3 regions of the Gryllotalpicola daejeonensis genome follow, and region 1 is predicted to be linked to each of the others. Evidence: predicted binding sites of a transcription regulator. Region 1 holds the regulator's gene; each other region holds the start of a gene.
What was found. Region 1 encodes LexA, which represses DNA repair genes until DNA is damaged. Its sites were predicted from a motif close to TCGAACANNTGTTCGA; they were not measured.
Positions count from the first base shown of each region.

Region 2: the regulator LexA is predicted to act here: its motif matches at 1,655-1,670, upstream of ABD736_RS15910 (HNH endonuclease signature motif containing protein).
Region 3: the regulator LexA is predicted to act here: its motif matches at 1,812-1,827, upstream of ABD736_RS15400 (Rv2578c family radical SAM protein).

Region 1 is NZ_BAABBV010000002.1:20,619-24,894, reverse strand. Features, by position in the region: gene hflX (GTPase HflX) at 1-364, shown strand, start outside; gene ABD736_RS12995 (methylenetetrahydrofolate reductase) at 361-1,353, shown strand; gene lexA (transcriptional repressor LexA) at 1,375-2,076, opposite strand; gene ABD736_RS12985 (LysM peptidoglycan-binding domain-containing protein) at 2,305-2,715, shown strand; gene ABD736_RS12980 (histidinol-phosphate transaminase) at 2,757-3,881, shown strand; gene hisB (imidazoleglycerol-phosphate dehydratase HisB) at 3,886-4,276, shown strand, end outside.
Region 2 is NZ_BAABBV010000002.1:649,408-653,683, forward strand. Features, by position in the region: gene ABD736_RS15895 (sugar ABC transporter ATP-binding protein) at 1-227, shown strand, start outside; gene ABD736_RS15900 (LacI family DNA-binding transcriptional regulator) at 214-1,245, shown strand; gene ABD736_RS15905 (hypothetical protein) at 1,265-1,615, shown strand; gene ABD736_RS15910 (HNH endonuclease signature motif containing protein) at 1,813-3,279, shown strand; gene ABD736_RS15915 (basic amino acid/polyamine antiporter) at 3,361-4,276, opposite strand, start outside.
Region 3 is NZ_BAABBV010000002.1:530,358-534,633, reverse strand. Features, by position in the region: gene mqo (malate dehydrogenase (quinone)) at 1-880, shown strand, start outside; gene ABD736_RS15405 (SDR family NAD(P)-dependent oxidoreductase) at 954-1,730, shown strand; gene ABD736_RS15400 (Rv2578c family radical SAM protein) at 1,836-3,008, shown strand; gene ABD736_RS15395 (YbhB/YbcL family Raf kinase inhibitor-like protein) at 3,082-3,648, opposite strand; gene ABD736_RS15390 (CHAP domain-containing protein) at 3,689-4,276, opposite strand, start outside.

The sequences.
Region 1 (4,276 bases):
CGGCGAGGTGGGTGCGCGAGACATCCCCGAGCTCGTGGTGTTCAACAAATCCGATCTGATCGATGACGACACCCGCCTCGTGCTGCGTGGACTCGTGCCCGGCGCCGTCTTCGCGAGCGCCCGCACCGGCGAGGGTATCGACGAGGTGCTCGCCCGCATCGCGTACCTGATTCCCGACCACTCGGTCCCGATCGAGCTGCTCGTCCCCTACGAGCACGGCGAGATCATCGCGGCGCTCCACGATCACGGCCGCGTGACCTCGCAGAGCTACACCGAGCAGGGCACGCGCATCTCGGCGCTCATCGACCCGAGCCGCGTCGCGCCGTTCGAGCCGTATCGCCTCGAGGCGGCTCCGCGCGCATGAGGAAGGTGCCGTTCTCGTTCGAGCTGCATCCCGCCCGCTCCGAGCACATCGCGAAGCAGCTGCCCGACCGCATCGCGCGCCTCGTCGCCGCGGGGCCCGAATTCGTCTCGGTGACCTACGGCGCGGGCGGTTCGTCGCAAGACGCATCGCTGGACGTGCTGAAGCACGTGATCGAGAACCACCCCGGAGTGCGGACCATGGCGCACCTCACCTGCGTCGGGTCGACGGTGCAGCACGCGCACGAAACCGTGCGGACCTTCATGGATGCCGGCGTGCACAGCTTCCTCGCCGTCCGCGGTGATCTGCCCGTCGGCGCACCTGAGGATGCCTTCCCCGGCGACATCCGCACAGCAGCCGAACTCGTCCAGCTGATCCATGCAGTCCAGAACGAGCGCAGGCCGTGGCGCGAGGTCGCGGTTCCGGGCACGCCGGGAATCACGGTCGACCGCGACGGGCGCGAGCGCGCGGCCATCGCCGTCGCCGCGTTCCCGAACGGACACCCGTCCTCCCGCTCCTGGCAGCAGGACATCGACACGCTGCTCGCCAAGCAAGCTGCCGGCGCCAACCTCGCGATCTGCCAGATGATCTTCCACGCCGAGGACTACTTCCGCATGGTCGACGCCGCGCGCGCCGCCGGTGTCGAGCTGCCGATCCTGCCCGCGATCACGCCCGTGACGACACCGGCGGGACTGGCGCGCAATCTCGAGCTCTCGGGCGAGCAAGCACCGGCCGACTTCGCCGTGGCGCTCGAGGTCGAGCCGACCGAGGCCGGTCGGCGCGAGATCGGCATCGACTTCGCCGCGAAGCTCACCGAGCGCCTCATCGAAGGCGGGGCGCCAGGCATCCATCTGTACACGCGGAACATGCACGAGGTACCCCTCGCCGTGCTTGCGCGCGTCGGCCTCATCGACGACGCGCGCTATGCGCAGTTGATCGCGCCCGAGTTCACGAGCGAGGCGCAGGCCATCGTCGGGGAGCCCGCCTCGTAGGCCCCCCGACGTGCTTGAGCGTCAGACCGCGCGCAGAACGGCGACGACCTTGCCGAGGATGACCGCCTCGTCGCCCACGATCGGCTCGAAGGCCGAGTTGCGCGGCAGCAGCCAGGTGTGGCCGTCACGCTGACGGAACACCTTCACCGTGGCCTCGCCCTCGAGCATCGCGGCCACGATCTCGCCGTTCACGGCGTCCTGCTGCTGGCGCACGACCACCCAGTCGCCGTCGCAGATCGCGGCGTCGATCATCGATTCGCCGGCGACCTTGAGCATGAACAGGTCGCCGTTGCCGACGAGGCGGCGGGGGAGGGGGAACACCTCTTCCACCTGCTGGTCGGCGGTGATGGGGATGCCTGCGGCGATGCGCCCGACGAGGGGAACGAGCATCGCGTCGCCGACGGGCGCCTTGGTCTCGAAGTCGTCGGTCTGCTCGGCCGGTGACGGAGGGTCGATGAGGATCTCGAGCGCGCGTGGCCGATTCGGGTCGCGGCGCAGGTAGCCGGAGAGCTCGAGCTGGTTGAGCTGGTGCGTCACGCTCGACAGTGAGGCGAGACCGACCGCGTCGCCGATCTCGCGCATGCTCGGCGGGTAGCCGCGCGCGGCGAGCGACTTCTTGATCACGTCGAGGATCGCGAGCTGCTTGTCGCTGAGGTTCTTGCGGCGGCGGGTACGGCGCTTCGGTGCAGCGCCGGTGTCGGCGCTGACGGCATCTGTGGTCACGTCAAATCCCCAATGTCAGTGGTCGCTGGTTGCATTTCCACCAGTGAGCCACACACTAGCGACAAACCCCCTCTGTGTAGGGGATTTGTTCGAGCGAGTCGCCGAAACCGGTGGATAAGTTCGTGAATCATGCGGGGCTTGCATCAAGTTTAGATCGAAGATAGGTTCGTAAGCGTCCGAAATATCGAACAGGCGTTCCGAACCAGGTGACGAAGGTTGAGGGTTGAGATGAGCAGCTTCACTGTTCACACGTCCGCGAGGGCAGCGTTCAACGTGCGACGGCCCGTCGGCACGCCGGCGCATCCCGGCCCGGCGGTTCGCTCGCGACTCCGTGTGACCCGGCGCGGCAGGCTCGCGCTGGTCGCGCTGGCGTCGGCGCCTCTGCTGGCCGCCGCGCTCTGGTTCGGCGTCAGCACCGGGGCCGCGTCCGCGCAGGCGCCGTCGGCGGCGACCGCACACGGCAGCGTCGAGCACGTCACTGTCGCGCAAGGTGAGTCGCTGTGGCAGATCGCCGAGCGTGTCGCCCCTCACGCCGACCCGCGTGAAGTGATCGACGCAATCGTTGACATGAACGGGCTGCAGAGCACCGTCGTGACGCCCGGCGAATCGCTCGCGATCCCCGCGCAGTACGCGAGGTAGCTCAAGCGGAGGCCTGTCAAGGCGCCGCCTACGATAGAGGCGTGACGTCTCTCTCAGACCTCCCGATCCGTGACGACCTGCGCGGCCGTGAGCCGTATGGCGCGCCGCAGAAGCATGTCAGGGTCGAGCTGAACGTCAACGAGAACACTCACCCCATCCCCGACGACGTGCAGGCCGACGTGCTCGAGCGGCTCGCGAAGGCTGTGAGCGGCGCGAATCGCTACCCCGACCGCGAGTTCGTCGAGCTGCGCGACGCGCTGGCCGGCTATCTGGGCCACGGCCTGACGCGCGACAACCTCTGGGCGGCGAATGGTTCGAACGAGATCCTGCAGCAGCTGCTCCAGGTGTTCGGTGGCCCGGGCCGCACTGTGCTCGGCTTCGCGCCGACATACTCGATGTATCCGCTGCTTGCCTCCGGCACCGGCACCGAGTGGGTCGCGGGCGACCGAGACGCCGATTATGAGCTGTCGGCTGAGCGAGCCGCCGACTGGGTGCGCCGCACTCAGCCTGACGTGGTGATCCTGTGCTCGCCGAACAACCCCACGGGCACGCCTCTGTCTCTCGACGTCGTCGAGGCGGTCTACGAGGTGGCGCCCGGCATCGTGATCGTCGACGAGGCATATGCCGAGTTCTTCCCGGCCGGTGAGCCGAGTGCGCTCACGCTGCTGCCTGGTCGTGAGCGCCTCGTCGTCTCGCGAACGATGAGCAAGGCGTTCGCCTTCGCGGGCGTCCGACTCGGGTACCTCGCGGCAGACCCCGCCATCGCCGACGCGCTCCGCCTCGTCCGGCTGCCGTACCACCTGTCCGCGCTGACGCAGGCGGCGGCGCTTGGGGCGCTCGCCCACGCGCGCGAGATGCTCGCGATGGTCGACGAGATCAAGGTGCAGCGCGACCGCATCGTCACCGAGTTGACGGCGCTCGGGTTCCACCCCTACCGCACGTGGTCCAACTTCGTCCTCTTCGATCGCGTCGCCAACCCGCGCGAGGTGTTCGACGAGCTGCTGGCGGAGGGCATCATCATCCGTGAGATGGGCATCCCGAACAGCCTCCGCGTCTCCGCGGGAACCGAGTCTGAGACGAGCGAGTTCCTCGACGCGATGGCTCGCTACGTCGAGCGTCACGGCAGCCCGCTCGCGGAAACATCCGAGCGCGCCCCAGTAGGCTGAGCGCATGACCGCAGGCCCCCGCACCGCCTCCATCACGCGAGAGACCAGTGAGTCGCGCATCGAGCTGAGCCTCGACCTCGATGGCACCGGGCGCAGCGACATCCAGAGCGCTGTGCCGTTCTACGACCACCTGCTCACGGCCTTCGCCAAGCACTCGCTCACCGACCTCACCGTTCGCGCGACCGGCGACACCCACATCGACGTCCACCACACCGCCGAAGACACCGGCATCGTCCTCGGTCAGGCGATCCGCCAGGCGCTCGGCGACAAGAGCGGCATCAGCCGGTTCGGCGACGCGCTCGTGCCGCTCGATGATGCGCTCGTGCAGGCGGTCGTCGACATCTCCGGCCGGCCCTACCTCGTCCACTCCGGCGAGCCCGCCGGGTTCGAGCTGC
Region 2 (4,276 bases), 630 kb from region 1:
ATATCGGGGCGAAGGTCGAGTTGCAGCGCCTCATGCTGTCCCTCGCGCAAGAGGGAATGGCGGTGGTGTTCATCTCGGGGGAACTTGAGGAGCTTCTGCGGGTCAGCGATCGCATCGGGGTCATGCGCGAGCGCCGGCTGGTCGGCGTGCTCGAGAACGACGCGCTCAGCTATGAGGACGTGCTCGCGCTGATCGCGCGCTCGAGTCGCGGTGATGACGATGAGTGAGAAGGTGGCGAGGTCCGCGACCATCTTCGACGTCGCGCGACTGGCGGGCGTCTCGCATCAGACCGTCTCGCGCGTCATCAACAGCCACCCGAGTGTGAAGCCGGAGACGCGCGCGCGGGTCGAAGAGGCGATTCTGCAGCTGCGCTATCAGCCCTCACCCGCCGCACGCAGCCTGGTCACCAAGCGGTCGCGGACGATCGGGCTGATCACGTCGGATGCCGCGGACTACGGCCCCTCGATGGTCGCGAACCAGTTCAGCGACGCCGCTCGCGCCGCTCGCTACGCGGTGATGACCGTGACCGTGCCTGAGGCCCAGCCGTCGGCGGCCCGCGACGCGGTCGAGGCTCTGCTGCGGCAGAACGTCGAGGCGATCGTCATCGTGGTCGTGGACGTGGCCGTGGCAGACCTCGCGAACGCGGTCGAGACCAACACCCCGATCGTCTTCGTCGATGCGCGGCGCTCGTGGGACCCGCGCTCGACGGGCATCGACCAGTACAACGGAGCCCGACTCGCGGTGCGCCACCTGCTGGGGCTCGGCTTCGACACCGTGGCGCACGTGAGCGGCCCGGTGAGGAATCCGGACGCCATCGAGCGCATCCGCGGATGGGCCGACGAGCTGGCAGGCGCCGGCGCGCCGCACGGGCTGCGCCTCGACGGTGACTGGTCGCCGGCGAGCGGCTACGCGGCGGGAATCGAGTTGCCCGTGACCCCCGGAGAGACCGCGGTGTTCGCCGCCAACGACCAGATGGCCCTCGGCCTGATCGCGGCGTTGCGCTCGCGCGGGTTCAGCGTGCCGCGCGACGTGAGCGTGGTGGGCTTCGACGACGTACCGGAGGCGGCCTACTTCCAGCCGCCCCTCACGACGGTGCATCAGAACTTCGCTGCGCTGGGTCGGGCGACCATGGACAGGGTCGTGGCGCTGCTCGACGAGGGCGAAGAGCCGCTCGAGCCGCGGCTGATCGGCGCTCGCCTCAGCATCCGCGACTCGACGACCGCGGCCGTTCCGGTGGAGCACTAGGCGAGAGGGGGATGGCGACATGCTGATTCCTGCCGTCGCGGTCCATCGCCGAGCTGCCCAGGCCGTGGCGGCCGCGGTCATGCTGGCACTGAGCCTGAGCGGGTGCTCGCACGTCGCTGTGCCGAAGACCGGCTCTGTGACCGTCGAGGTGTCGAACGCCGCGTCACCCACGGGGCGCGTGACGATCACCGCCGGGCACGGCTACACGAAGGTGCTCACCCTGTCGGGGACAGAGTCGCGGCGCGTCGATGGCGTGCCACTCGGTCACGTGACGGTCGCACTCGACGGCGCCTGCACGCTGGAGCGCACGCTGAGCAAGGACGACCCGTCTATGAATGTCAGCGTTCGGGGAAAACACTGCAGCGTATGAGAAACCCGTGGTGACGCGTGCTGGGGCAGAACCGGTGAGCCGAATCTATATTCGCTTATTTTTAGAATTTTGTCCCCATTGCATCGAATCCGTGTTACACCGTTCGTAAGTCCCCGCGCCACGTGGATGAGAGTACGAGCACCGATCGCAGGCTTCGCCTGTGCGGTGTTCGGAGTTATGACCGGAAGGGTCGTGCCGTGGCTGCTGTGGGCGGGGGTCTGCGTGAGGCGTTCGAGCGCCTGGATGCGGTGCTGCCGGTCTCGCTGGCGCTGCTGACGGATGACCAGCTGGTGGGGCTCGCGCAGGACGCGGAGGCGCTGATCCGGCAGGCCGACGCACTGGGCGTGGCCGTCGCCCGCGAGTTCGACAACCGCACCGATGAGACCCTGGGTGAGGAGTCTCTGGCCAGGAAGCTTGGGGCGAGGAAGCCCTGGGGTGCGTTGGAGACCGTGACCCGCACCTCCGCGAAAGACGCCCGCGAGCGCATCTTGGAGGCGCGGCGGCTGGCGAAGCTGCCGGTGCTCGAGGCCGCGGTCGACGACGGTGTGCTCGGGCGGGCGCAAGCCGCTGCGATCATCGAACCGCTGCTTCCCGCCTGCGACCGCGCCGACGCCGCCTTGGTTCACTCAGCGTGCGAGAACCTCGTGGACCTCTCCCGGGTACTGCCGGCCACTGCGGTCGTCGAAGCCGCCCAGGCCTGGGCGCTGGTCCTGGACCCGGACGGCATCGAACCGGTGGAGAACGCCGCCGTCGAGAAACGGTTCTTCCGCCTGGGCCGCGCCACAGACGGACTCGTGAAGTTCTCCGGCGCCCTGCCCGTAGAACAGGCCGCGGCCATCCGCGCCGTCCTGGACGCATACCTCAACCCGCGCGCCGGAGCATCGGTGAGGTTCACCCCGGCAGCTGACGACGGTGCCGGGGCCGGGAATGGCGAGGGCGGCGCGAGCGAGACCACCGCGAACGGCGACGCCGCCGGCACTGGCGGCACTGGCGGCACTCGCGGCACCGGTGGGAGTGTGCTGCGCGGCCCGAGCGGCACGCCGCTGCTGACCGCGACCGAGACCCAGCCGCCGGCGGATACCCGCACCCCGGACCAGAAACGCGCCGACATCCTCCACGCCGTATTCGCCGCCGCCCGCGCACCCGAAACACCCACCATGGGCGGAGCCCACCCGACCGTCTTGGTGGTGGTGTCCAAGGACGAGTTCGAGACCGGGCACGGGGCGGCCCGCATCGACGGCGAAACAGAACCCATCTCGGCGAAGACGGCCAAGCGGATCGCCGAGACCGGCGGCTACCAGGAAGTCCAGATCGACTCGGCCGGGAAGATCCTCAACCTCGGAGACACCAAACGATGCGCCACCGTCTGGCAGCGCAAAGCACTCGCCGTCAGAGACAAAGGCTGCATCATCCCCGGCTGCACCATCCCGGCCAGATGGTGCGAAGTGCACCACATCAGACCCGACCGAGACGGCGGACCCACCGACATCCTCAACCTCACCCTCCTGTGCTGGTTCCACCACCACGACATCGACACCGGCCCCTACCAACTGCGCATGGGCGAGGACGGAACCCCCGAAATCCGGTGGATCTTCGGCAGCCACGCCACCGCATGGGTCAAAGCCGTCCACACCCCGAGACAAGCTCTCACCACCGCCGCGTAAACACTCCGCGCTCGAAGCGGCCCAGCGAATCCCCGGGCAGGACTCTGCCCCGCGCACACGGCGCGCACAGGCATCCGCCCGCTAGATCGAGATCCAGCCTGCGGCGAGCGCGATCAGGCCGGCGATCGCGGCGGCGACCGTGAAGGCGGCGAGCGCAGCCTCCCACGGCCGGAAGATCCGGCGGCCGCTGCGGCGGCGCGCCGCAGCGAACAGCAGCGACGCGGGCGCGTAGACGATCGCCGAGATCAGCAGGTAGGTCACGCCCGTCGCGTAGACGAGGAACAGCGTGTAGACGAGGGCAAGCGCCGCGACCGCGATGGGCCCGATCGATGAGCGACCGGATGCCTGCCCCGATCGCCGCCCGACGATCGACTCGCGCAGCGCGAACCCCGCGGTCAGCACATACGGCACCACGGCGAGCGCGGCACACAGCATCAGGCAGAACTGGAACGCATCACTCGAGAACAGAGAGACCACGATGAGCAGCTGCACGGCAAGGGTCGTGAGCAGCAAGGCGCTGCTCGGCACACCGGCGCGGTTCACGCGGGCGAAGATCGCGGGCGCGTCACCGGCGCGGGCGGCGTTGAAGAACACCTCGGCCGCCATGAGCGTCCAGGCGAGGAACGCCCCAAGGACCGACACGAGCAGCCCGATCGAGACGAACACGGCACCCCACGGGCCGACCACGGCGGCGAGCACTCCGGCCATCGAGGGCTGGTGCTCACCCGCGAGGGTCGCGACGGGCAGTGCGGCGTACGCCACGAGCGTCACCAGCATCAGGATCAGCAGCACACTGCCGAAGCCGAGCATCGTCGCCCGGCCGACGTCGCGGCGCTTGCGCGCATAGCGCGAGTACACCGATGCTCCCTCGACGCCGAGGAAGACGAAGACCGCGACGAGCATGCTCGAGCGCACCTGCCCGAACAGCGCGCCGAGGGAGGAGGCATCCCCGGCGCCTACCCACAGGTTCGCCGAGAAGGTGTGCCAGTTCACGCCG
Region 3 (4,276 bases), 510 kb from region 1:
CAAGCTCAACTCCGAGGTGCGCGGCATCAAGAAGCGCTCCGACGGCACGTGGCGCCTCAAGGTGCGCCAGCTCGTCGAGCAGCGCACCAGCACGATCGACGCAAAGTTCGTCTTCGTCGGCGCGGGCGGCTGGGCGCTCAAGGTGCTGCAGGGCGCGGGCATTCCCGAGGCGAAGGGCTACGGCACCTTCCCGATCTCGGGCCAGTTCTACAAGACGACCAACCCCGACGTCGTCGGTCAGCACGCGGTGAAGGTGTACGCGCAGGCAGAGGCCGGCGCCCCGCCGATGAGCGTGCCGCACCTCGACAAGCGCGTCGTCGACGGCCAGGCGTCGCTGCTCTTCGGTCCTTACGCGGGCGCCGACCCGAAGTTCCTCAAGTACGGCAGCGTGCTCGACCTGCCCGCCGGCATCCGCCTGTCGAACATCGGACCGTACCTGCGAGTCGCGCTCGACAACCTCGTGCTGCTCAAATACCTGATCAGCCAGTTGCTGCTGACGAAGAAGGGCAAGTTCGCCGAACTGCGCAAGTTCATGCCGAGCGCCAAGCCCGACGATTGGGAGCTGATCACTGCGGGCCAGCGCGCGCAGGTGATCAAGAAGGATGCCAAGAAGGGCGGCGTCCTGCAGTTCGGCACCGAGGTCATCGCTCACAAGGACGGCACGATCGTCGGTCTGCTCGGCGCCTCGCCGGGCGCCTCGACCGCCGTGTCGATCATGCTCGACGTGCTGAAGACGTGCTTCCCGACGGAGTTCGCGGGGGAGTGGCAGCCGAAGCTCAAGGACCTGATTCCGACGCTGGGCGAGAGTCTCGACAACGACCCCGAGCTCGCGCGGGCCACGATGGAGCGCACCGCGAAGGTGCTCGGCCTCCTGCACTAGCCCGGAACACGGTGGTCGAGTAGCCCGCGCGAAGCCGTGCGTATCGAGACCCGTTCCTTACTACGGTGACCACATGAGGTTCACCGACAAGGTCGCCATCGTCTCTGGCGGAGCCAACGGCATCGGGCGCGCGACCGCAGAGCGCCTGCTCGACGAGGGCGCCGCGGTCGCCGTTCTCGATTGCGAGCCCGCCGCTGCAGAAGAGTGGATTTCAGAGCGAGCGGATGCTTCGCGCGCCGCCGTTTTCGCCTGCGATCTGCTCGATGCGGCATCCGTCGATCACGCCGTCGGTGCCGTGCTCGAGAGCTTCGGCCGCGTCGACGTGCTGGCGCAGGTCGCCGGCGGCGACCTGCCTGCGCGCGATGGGCTCGACGAGGAGCACTGGCTCTCCACCGTCGATCTCAACCTGCACGGGCCGATGCGCATCGTGCGCGCGTGCCGTGAGGCGCTGATCGCGAGCCGCGGGGCGGTCGTGCTGGTGAGCTCGGTGAACGGCGTGGCGGCGTACGGAGAGCCGGCTTATTCGAGCGCGAAGGCGGGACTGTCGCTGCTGGCGCGGAACCTCGCGGTCGAGCTCGGGCCGCAGGGGGTGCGCATCAACGTCGTCGCGCCTGGCACTGTCCGCACGCGCGTGTGGGATGGCCAGGACGGCGGCGCCGACAGGCTTCGCGGTCTTTACCCCCTTGGTCGCGTCGGCGAGCCGGCCGACATCGCGGCGGCGATCGCGTTTCTCGCGTCGTCCGACGCGTCGTGGATCACAGGAGTCACGCTGCCGGTCGACGGCGGCTCGCTGGCCGGCCCGCTGCAGCTGCTCGGCGGCGCTCCGTGGGGTCCGAGCTCGGCTGACTGAGGCCCCGCCCGGAGAGTCCCGGCGCGCGTCAGTTCGGTTTCCGCGAGTTATACACACGTTCGAAAATGAGCGCCGCTGATGTCGAATCGGTGTTCTAATGGATGGATGCGGTGGGAGAATCAAGAGCTCGGGGTCGAGTCCGATGACGCGCTACCCGGGCTTGCGAAGCTGAACAACCTGGTGCGCACGGTGCGCACGCCCGAATTCGACGGAATCGTCTTCCACGAGATCCTGGCGAAGTCCGCTCTCAACCAGGTGCCGGGCGGCTCGAAGGTGATGCCCTACGCGTGGACGATCAACCCCTACAGGGGCTGCAGCCATGCCTGCTTTTATTGCTTCGCTCGGCCGACGCATAAGTACCTCGAGCTCAACGTGGGGCGCGACTTCGACTCGCAGATCATCGTGAAGGTGAACGTCGCCGAGGTGCTGCGGCGGGAGCTCGCCCGGCCCAAATGGCAGGCGAACAGGCATCCGGTCGCGCTGGGAACCAACACCGATCCGTATCAGCGCGCGGAAGGGCGCTACAAGCTGATGCCCGACATCATCAGGGCGCTGACCGAGGCGCGCACGCCGTTCTCGATCCTGACCAAGGGCACGCTGCTGCGTCGCGACCTGCCGTTACTGAAAGAGGCGTCGGAGCACGTTCCGGTCGACGTCGCGATGTCGATCGCGATCTACGACGACGAGCTGCAGCAGTCGGTCGAACCGGGAACGCCGCGCGCGAAGGAGCGGCTCGCGACGGTGACGGCCGTGCGCAACGCGGGGCTCGACTGCAGCGTGTTCATGATGCCGATCCTGCCGTTCCTGACCGACACGACCGAGCACCTCGACCACGCGCTGAGCCAGGTGAAGGCCTCGGGTGCCACGAGCGTGCTCTACACCGCGCTGCATCTGAAGCCCGGTGTGAAGGAGTGGTTCCGCTTCTGGCTCGAGCGCGAGCACCCCGAGCTGATGGGGAAGTATGCCGAGCTCTACCCCGAGGGGCGCACCTATGCGCCGAAGGAGTACCGCCAGTGGCTCGCGCGCCGCATCAAGCCGCTGATCGCGAAGCACGGCCTCGTGCGCGGTCGCGAGGATCTGGTGACCGGCGGCATCGAGTCGTCGGCGCTCGCTGCGAGCGACGCGATCGACGGCTCCACAACGCAACTGCCGCGCGCCGGCAGACCGCGTCGAGGGCGCGCGAGCAGCATCGATGCAGACGGCGAGCGGCGCACGCCCCTCGTCTTCTTCGAAGAGACGGATGCTGCGAGCGTCACTCCCGAGCCGACGCTGTTCTGACGCAGGCCGGTGGTGGCGATCGTTTCGAGGAGCGACGGTTCGCAGCGGCCATCAACGACCGCGAGCGTCGGCGCTACACGCTCTCGTAGATGCCGTCGAGGCGGGCGCGGGCGATGACGTGGCCGTCCATGGCGTGCAGCGCGTCCTCGAGCGCGAAGCCCTCGGCGAGCGAGAGGGGGCGGTCGAGCGCGAACAGCTGGAAGACATAGGCGTGCGGGCCGTGCGAGCGCGGCGGCATCGGTCCCATCCAGCCGAGCTTGCCGAAGGCGCCCTTGCCGAACACGAGGCCCTTCACGGGGCTAGGGTTCGCGAGGCCGTTCTCGGGAATGCCGCCGAGAGCGGGGTCGATGCCGACGGCCAATGCGTGCGTCGCCGCTTTGCCGAACGGCACGTCGGGGTCCTGCACGATCAAGACGAGCTCGATGGTGTCGGCGGGCGGCTCGGTCCATTCGATCGCCGGCGACACGTTCGGCCCGAACACCTTGCCGCGGAACTCTTCGGGGATCGCTCCATTGTGCTCGAACGCCGGGCTCGTGAGGGCGAAGCCCTCCGGGGCGCTCAGCTCGGGCCGCGCCCAGACCAGAGTGTGTTGACCGGCGCGGCGGCCGCGCAGGGCTCGACCGATGGGGTTAGCGGGCATGAGCACAGTCTGCCCGGTTTTCCTCTGCCGCGGTGCCGCCCTACCGTGACGCCGGTGCGGTTGCCGCGGCCGCCACGTAACCGGCGAGGTACTGCCTCATCTCGGGCGCGAAGTCGCCGGCATCCGATCGCGCCAGCGGGAACGCCGACAGCCGCACGCGCCTCGTGCCACCGGCCCCGTCGCCCCAGTCGCCGTTGACCACCGTCACCGTCGTGTCGGAGACGGCCACGACGATCCCCACGTGCGAGATGCGGTGCGTGTTGCCGAGCCTTCCCTCTGCAGCGGATGCCGCGGCCGCGGAGTTGAGAGCGAACAGCGCCGCGTCCCCCACGCGCGGCTCGGTCGTGCGATAGGTGCCGTGCGCGATCCCATAGCTCAGGAAGCTGCCCGCCCAGCCGTTCAGGCCCGCGGTGTCGAGACCCTCTTCGGCCCACACCCACGAGGCGAACGCGGCGCACCATGCGCCCGGCAGCGAACTGCTGGCGCCGAAGTCGCGGCCGTCGACCGAGTTCGGGCCGTCGAGGTCCTGCCCGAGCTGTGCCAGTGCGAGTCGTGCGACGGCGAGGCCCGTCGCGGTCGGCGCGTGGGCGGGATCGCCGGGGGCGAAGCCACCGGGAACGACGAGCGC